Regions from separate parts of the Devosia lucknowensis genome, predicted to be linked through region 2. Evidence: predicted binding sites of a transcription regulator. Region 2 holds the regulator's gene; the other holds the start of a gene.
What was found. Region 2 encodes LexA, which represses DNA repair genes until DNA is damaged. Its sites were predicted from a motif close to TGTTCNNNNTGTGTTCNG; they were not measured.
Positions count from the first base shown of each region.

Region 1: CCK88_RS15895 (LexA family protein) is a predicted target of LexA. The motif match lies at 2,077-2,094, and genes of this name have one in related genera.

Region 1 is NZ_FXWK01000002.1:741,396-745,228, forward strand. It holds gene CCK88_RS15885 (hypothetical protein) at 1-205, opposite strand, end outside; gene CCK88_RS15890 (Y-family DNA polymerase) at 324-1,586, opposite strand; gene CCK88_RS15895 (LexA family protein) at 1,583-2,035, opposite strand; gene CCK88_RS15900 (hypothetical protein) at 2,220-2,864, shown strand; gene CCK88_RS15905 (hypothetical protein) at 2,869-3,492, opposite strand; gene CCK88_RS15910 (hypothetical protein) at 3,558-3,833, opposite strand, start outside.
Region 2 is NZ_FXWK01000001.1:1,039,499-1,043,331, reverse strand. It holds gene CCK88_RS04910 (molybdopterin molybdotransferase MoeA) at 1-1,172, shown strand, start outside; gene lexA (transcriptional repressor LexA) at 1,302-2,015, shown strand; gene CCK88_RS04900 (hypothetical protein) at 2,614-3,108, opposite strand; gene uvsE (UV DNA damage repair endonuclease UvsE) at 3,400-3,833, shown strand, end outside.

The DNA of each region.
Region 1 (3,833 bases), on a different contig from region 2:
TCGCCTCGATCCCGGTAGCGTCGGCCAGCATGACCCAGTCAGCTTTGCTGCCTCTATAAGGCGGATAGGCCATCAACTCGATCAGCCCGACGAGATACTTCGTCATCACTTCGATCTCGTCGCTGTCGAGGACGGTCTTCAGCCTCAGCCGGCAGAAATCCGAAATCATGCGTGGGGTGAGGGAGCGGGTCTTCGGCATCGTCATCCTCCATGAAATAGGAGGATGGCGGATCGTAAAAATTCACTGTTGGATCAAGCTAACCAGCTGACGAACCTTTGTGATTTCCCCAAAAATGTCTGGGACAGAGGCGCCATCAACGACGTCACCTACACTTCGGCAACTCGTCCCATCGCGTTGTGTATCTGGGCGTCCGCATCTCAAACTTGGTCGAGAAAGCTTCTCGCTTGATGCCCATCACTGCCGGGAAAACGGTGACACGCCCCCAGCGCTTGTTGGCCGAGTCGAGAGCCTGCATGACCCTTGCAGCGCGCTCATGATCAAGGCCGTCGAACAGGGCCTGTTGAGACTCTGAGGGCGGTACCAAATCCTGCGTGACGATGCCGGCCTTGGCATAGCGGTATCCCGACTTCCAGAGCTGGTCGACTGCGCGTCGGCTGGCCTTGATCAGCGCCAGGGTGTAGTTGGTCGCCTCGGGCAGGTCCACGGTCATCGAGACACTGCGCTGCGGCTCGTCGTCATCGAACCGGCTGGTGTGCATGAACACGGTGACCTGGTCGGTGGCGAGGCCATGGCGTCGGAGCTTTTCGCCCAGTCTGGTGGCGTAGCCGGCCACCGCCTGTTCCATCTCGAGCTTGCGGGTGACGCGCTGCCCGAAAGAACGGGTGACAGCGCAGCCCTGGCGCACCGGCGGCACCGTCTCCAACGGCATGCAAGACCGCCCGTTGAGCTCATGGACCAGTCGCTCCCCCACAACGGTCATGAGCTGTCGGGCTTGCCGCGGCTCCAGATCGCGCACCTGGCCGGCGAACTGAATGCCCATGGCAGCGAGCTTGGCTTGGTTGGCGGGCCCGATGCCCCACACGTCGCCAATCGGGAAGTCGGCCATGACCCGAGCCCGCTCTGTGGTGTCGCTAAGATCAAGAACGCCATCAGCAAGCTTCTTGGCCGCCTTGTTCGCAAGCTTAGCAAGTGTCTTGGTCGGGCCAATGCCGACGCACGTCGGAATGCCCGACCACTGCTTGACCGTCGAGCGCAAGTCCTTCGCCCAGGTGGTCCGGTCTTTTACCGGCAGGCGGCTGACGTCGATGAAGCTCTCATCGATCGAGTAGACCTCCACGTCCGGGCTGAACCGATCATAGATCTGGTTGAGGCGCCGCGACATGTCTCCGTACAGCGCGTAATTCGATGACAGCGCCACGACGCCCTCTCGCCGGCACAGATCCTTGATCTGGAAGTACGGGTGACCCATCCGGATGCCCAGCGCCTTGGCCTCGTTGGTACGGGCCACAGCGCAACCATCATTGTTGCTGAGGACGATGACAGGGCGCTTCTCGAGCCGCGGGTCAAACACGCGCTCGCAGGAGCAATAGAAGCTGTTGCCGTCGACCAGCGCGAAGGCGGTCATTTCTTAAGGTCGCGAATGGTCGCAGTGACCACGCCCCACACCGAAACCTCTGTCCCCTCCGAGATCAGGAAGGCCGGAAGCTTCACGTTCTCATTCTGCAGCACGAACATGCCGCCGCGACGATGGAGACGCTTGAGCGTCGGTTCGCCGTTAATAATCGCGAGAACGATCGACCGATGCTTCGGCGCCAATGAGCGGTCAACGATGACGACGTCGCCCGGGAAGATTTTCACGTCGATCATGCAGTCGCCCACGACGCGCCACAGGAAGGTCGCGGTCGGGTTCTGAACCAGCACTTGGTTCAGGTCGATCATGTCCTCGATGAAGTCATCTGCCGGCGAGGGGAAGCCAGCATGGACGGTTTGGCCGACGAAGGGCACGCTCAGCTGGATCAGCGAGGACACGGGCACCGGCATGCGGTGGTCAGCGATGGCGGTGGTGAGGTCCATGTCGTCTCCGTCGTCGATTCCTTTTAGGATGAGCGACAGTCAAGAACAAAACAAGAACACTATTTGGGCTGGCTCGGTTGACAGCAGCGGCTGTCGATGGCCAGCGACGCCGATTCCGAACTTTCACTGAACTGGCCGACCTGGCGAGGTTCTGTTACCGACACGAACAAACGGAGCATCGGTAATGGCGAGACGCTGGCGAGGGGATCAATGGGGGGACAGCAGCAACGTCCTGGGTGGCCTGAGGCTGCTGGTTCTGGGGGAATCGCATTATCATGAAACAGCCCCGATCGGGACCGACATCCCCGATATGACTGAGCAGGTCGTCAGCCATCATTTGGCCGGCGGCAACTACCAGTTCTTCTCACGGATCGAGCGCCTGGTCATGGGTGAAGGTGCTCGCTACCAGCCGGCGGAGTTCTGGCACTCGGTCGTATTCTACAACTACATTCCGGTGGTCGCTGCTAACACCTCGCGCAAGCGCCCACCGGACGAGTTGTGGTATGGCGTAGCGCCTCGGCTATTTCAGGATCTGGTAAAGCAGATCGAGGCAGAGGCCATCCTGGTGTGCGGAACGCAGTTATGGCGTCGCATGCCCGCTGGCCTTGTCGAACGTCACGACGCCTATCAGGCCGGCGGACGGGGCTGGAGAGAGCGAGAGTACGAAGTCGCTATGCCATATCGAGCAATAGCAGCGCATATCCCTCACCCGAGCGGGTCTTTCGGTTGGAGCTTTGAAAGGTGCAGACCGGTGATCCAGCACTTAAAGCGTCGAGTGGACGAGGTGCGTGCTGAACTGGACGCTCCACCGATTGCCCCAGGCCATTAAGGGCTCAAGCGTCCTTCACCACATAGCCACCAAGCGGATGACTCCAACCCTTCGCTAACGCCGTCAACGTCGCCCCAACGACGGCAATGGGTGCGTCGGTGGACACGTAGTCGCTGATGGTCTCTCCCGTAACAGAGTGCAGCCGAGCTTCGAATTCGTAATCCATGGTGTCGGTCTGTCGCTCGCTAAGGGCGAGCAGAAGATGGTAGCCGACGACGGTGATCCGAAGGTGGGAAGCGTCATCGGTGGAGTGGCAGTATCGAGGGAGGGGCGACAAGGAGGGTTTGGGGATGAAGACACCTTCGGCATCAAAATAACCAAGTAGGCACTTGAATGCTTCTGGTGGCGCCTCGTCTCGGTAATCGTTGTCGACATAGATGTACGGATCAACGATTGCCCAGCGCTCGTATACCTGGGCCTCTAATGCAGCGAGCCCATCGTACAGTCCGGAAGGGTCCGGAGGCGTCTTGTCCTCCAGAAATCTTTCCATGAGGCAGGGCAGCTTGCGGAGTTCACGATCGTCGAAGAGGTTGAAGATCTCAGCTTCAAGCTGAACTAGGTCGTATCGGCGGATTGGGTCAAGTTTGTCGAGGCAAGTCTGAATGTCTGAGCGGAGAATTGTGCGCATTTCGGCAGCTCCTGGAATTGCAATGACCAAGAACCATTTGAGAAGCACCAATTCAGTGCGAGCGACTAAGAAATCGGATCAGGAAGGTCGTTCATCCTCTCTTTGATCTGGCTGAACGTCATCGGCAGGAACGCCTGGTGGTCCACGCCGCAGTCCCAGCGACGGCGGGTCGAGGGGATCCGGTCATGGGTATGCCCATGGAAGTGCAGGTCACCCGAGAAGTAGCCTTCCCATTCTAGAAGCGGGTAGTGGCACAGGACGATCTTGCAGTCGCGCGCCACAAGTGTGCGGATGTCGTCGACGCTTGCCCAATCAAGCTTGTCGCGCACTTCCTCACCATC
Region 2 (3,833 bases):
AAGCCATTCTTTCCCATATTCCGCCCGTCGTGATCGAGCACGTGCCGCTGAAGGAAGCGGTCGGGAGGGTGCTTGCGCAGGACCTCGTGGCCAGCCACGACCAGCCTCCGTTCGACGCCAGTGCCATGGACGGCTATGCAGTGCGGGCCACCGACGTATGCGACGATGCCGTGCTCAAGGTGATCGGGACGTCGCAGGCGGGCTCGGGTTACAGTGGCACGGTGGGCCCCGGGGAGGCGGTGCGCATCTTCACGGGCGCGCCAGTGCCTCGTGGCGCCGATACCGTCATCATGCAGGAAGAGGCGGTGCGCGACGGCGATCGGGTCCGGTTCACAGCCCCTGCCCGGCCGGGTCACAGTGTCCGCCTGAAAGGGAACGATTTTGCCGTCGGCCAGGTACTGGTGGCGGCGGGCACACGGCTGACGCCGATGCAGATCGCAGTGGCGGCGGCTGCGAATGCGGCCTCGCTGGCCGTCGCGCGGCGGCCGCGGATCGCGCTCCTCGCGACGGGCGACGAACTGGTGCTGCCCGGCAACCGGCTCGAGCCGGACCAGATCGTCGCATCGAACAGTTTCGGTCTTGCTGCGATGCTGCAGCCCTATGCCGAACGCATTGTGGATCACGGCATCGCCTCGGACGACCGCGTCGTCCTGCGGTCACGCCTCGAGGCAGCATTCGCGGATGCGCCCGATATCCTCATCACTACCGGCGGCGCCTCGGTGGGCGAGCATGACCTGGTGCAGGACGTGCTCAAGGACCTGGGCGTTTCGCTGGATTTCTGGCGCATCAACATGCGGCCGGGCAAGCCGCTGATGTTCGGCACGCGCGACAAGACGCTGGTATTCGGCCTCCCCGGCAATCCGGTTTCGGCCATGGTGACAGCGACAGCGTTCATCAAGCCGGCATTGCGCGCGTGGCTCGGTCACTCGGCCGCGGCGGACTGGAGGTTGCCCCTCGCCTCGCCCACGCCTGCCAACACCGCCCGACGCCATTTCATGCGCGCGCGGCTGGTGCAGTCCCCGTTCGGGCCCGCCGCAGAGCCGATCGCGCAGACCGATAGCGGCCATACATCGTCCCTCGCGGCCGCGGACCTCCTCATCGTGCAGCCGGAGCATGATCCGGGCCAGCCCACAGGCGCTGTCGTCGCCGCCATTCCGATCGACGCCTTCTGAACTCCGTCGGGACCGCGCGCCAGTTTGTCGGCTCCCAAAAAAATCCTCCGCCACCGCGGGCATTGCAGAACATAAATGGAACATGTATTGTCGTTCCGTCTATGTTCCGATTCTGGGGTCAACGGGCCAATGCTCACACGCAAACAACATGAGTTGCTGATGTTCATCCATGAACGGATGAAGGAAAGCGGCATTCCCCCGAGCTTCGACGAGATGAAGGACGCGCTGGACCTGGCGTCGAAGTCCGGCATCCACCGCCTTATCACCGCGCTGGAGGAGCGCGGCTTCATCCGCCGCCTGCCGAACCGCGCGCGGGCCCTCGAAGTGGTGAAGCTGCCGGATTCGATGAACCCGTCGCTGGGTGGCCGCAAGGCGCGGTTCGAGCCTTCGGTGATCGAGGGGAGCCTGGGCAAGGTCAGCGCAACTCCGGTACGCGGCATCGCCACGGAAGAATATGCGCGGCCGGTGTCTATTCCCGTCATGGGCCGTATTGCCGCTGGCACGCCGATCTCGGCGATCGAACAGCATACGCATACGATCCAGGTGCCGCCCGAAATGCTGGGGGCGGGCGATCACTATGCGCTCGAAGTGCGAGGTGACTCGATGATCGAAGCCGGCATTTTCGATGGCGATACTGTCGTCATCAAGAAGCAGGAAACAGCCGGCACCGGCGAGATTGTCGTAGCGCTCGTCGATGATGAGGAAGCAACGCTGAAGCGACTTCGCCGCAAGGGCGATACCGTGGCGCTCGAGGCGGCAAATCCGGCATATGAGACGCGGATCTTCCCCCCTGACCGCGTGAAGGTGCAGGGCCGGCTGGTTGGGCTTCTCAGGAAGTACTGATATCTCGGCGGCACGCGGACGATCCTCATGTCGGAGGACGTGGCAAGTTCGCGCCTTGGCGGGACGAGCAGGTATCCGGGCTGACGCTGGCGTCGCCCGGATGGTGTGAAGCGGTAAATCGGGGCCGTTCGTGTCCCGACTTGCGTCATTGCCGGGCTTGTCCCGGCAATCCCCATTCACCGCGGCATAGAGCACCGGGACACGTCCAGTGGTGGCGATGAGGGACAGTTCAGTCTCTGAACGAGTTCACCCCGCGGATTCCCAAGCGATCTCGCGATATGGATCCCACGCTTGCTTGTGGCGCTGACTGTCGCGGGTGCATGGCATGGACTACCGACTTACGTATGGCGGTGGCGATGTGGGACCGTTCTAGATCGGTGCGAGTTCACCCCGTGGGTTCCAAGCGACCTCGCGGTATGGCTTGCGCCGGGAGCCGTGTCCGGTCAGGGCCACCGAGTGAACTTGCGAGGAGCAGCGTTCAATCTGGAAGCGTGCTGCGGGCTTTCAGGTAAACGCCGACGGCGCTCAGCGCGAAGGCGAATGCCCGTCCGCAAGGCGACAGTCGGCATGGCCGAAAAGAAGCAGGTTCCGCGATGTGTCACGAGAGACGTGGTCGGTGAGTTTGGCGTCGGATCTGGCAACGAAGCGGCAGGCTGCTTGAAGCTGGAACGGCTTGGGGTCTGCGTTTTGCGCCGCCGCAACTTCGTGTCCTGGCCTTTTCGGGCGTATCGTGGTCATCGCCATTGAGGACGATGTTGCCGGTGGTGTTGGTGCCGTCGCCGATGGTGATCGTGGCAGTCGCGGCATTGGTACCCGCGTCAGCAAGATCCCCGAAGCCCGTGGTGGTCGCATCGAACGTGCCGCCACTGGTTCCATCGTCATAAACCCAGCCGCCCGCAAAGTTGATTTCAGAATTCGGGCCAGTCGAGGTGGACTGAAGTTTGATCTCGGTGCCGTTGTCGGTCAGCGAGAAGCTTGTGGCGTCGAACCCGACTGCCACGATTGCAGCCTGCATGGCCGCGCGGAATTCACCGATGGTGTCGAGATCGCCGTCATTGCTGGTGGATGCGGCATCGGCAATCGTCTTGTTCATGATGACCTGCCTGGTCGAGCCGTCAATGGTGAGATTGAAGGTGATGCTGTCGCCAGGCGATTTTTTTTGGGGTCAGCCGCGGTTGTTTCTCTGAGACATGCGCGAGACATGCCCAATGGTGACGTCAGCAGAATGCGCGGAACCGTAGTGCGATTGACCGATTGCTGCCTTGCGACAGCATCTTTGGAACCACCGGCCTGAGTGGGAGGACGCTCTACTTTCGGGGCACTAAAGCGTGTCTCAGGAACGCTCGCTTGGTTGCGGCATTCATCCATCATGGAGGAACGCGCAATGACTTCTGGTCCGCTCAGGCTCGGGTTTCCGGTCAAGGTGCTCGGCAATCCGGCCCTCAAGAGCAACGACGCCAGACGCGCGCAGTCTAACCCGCATCTGCGGGTATCGCTCGGATACCTCGCCGAAATATTCGACTATCTGGCCAAGCACGAGATCGGCATGTACCGGATGTCGTCGGACCTGGCACCCTACGCGACCCACCCCGACATGCCGCAATTCCACTCGATGGTGAACGATTGCGCTGCCGACCTCGCCGCCTTGGGGCTGAGGGCGCGGGAGCAGGGATTGCGGCTCTCGTTCCACCCGAGCCAGTTCATCGTGCTCAACAGCCCCGACCCGGAACTGGTGCGCAAAAGCGTGTGGGATCTCACCAGCCAGGCCGAGATGCTGGACCTGATGGAACTGGGCCCCGAGGCAGTGCTGGTGGTTCA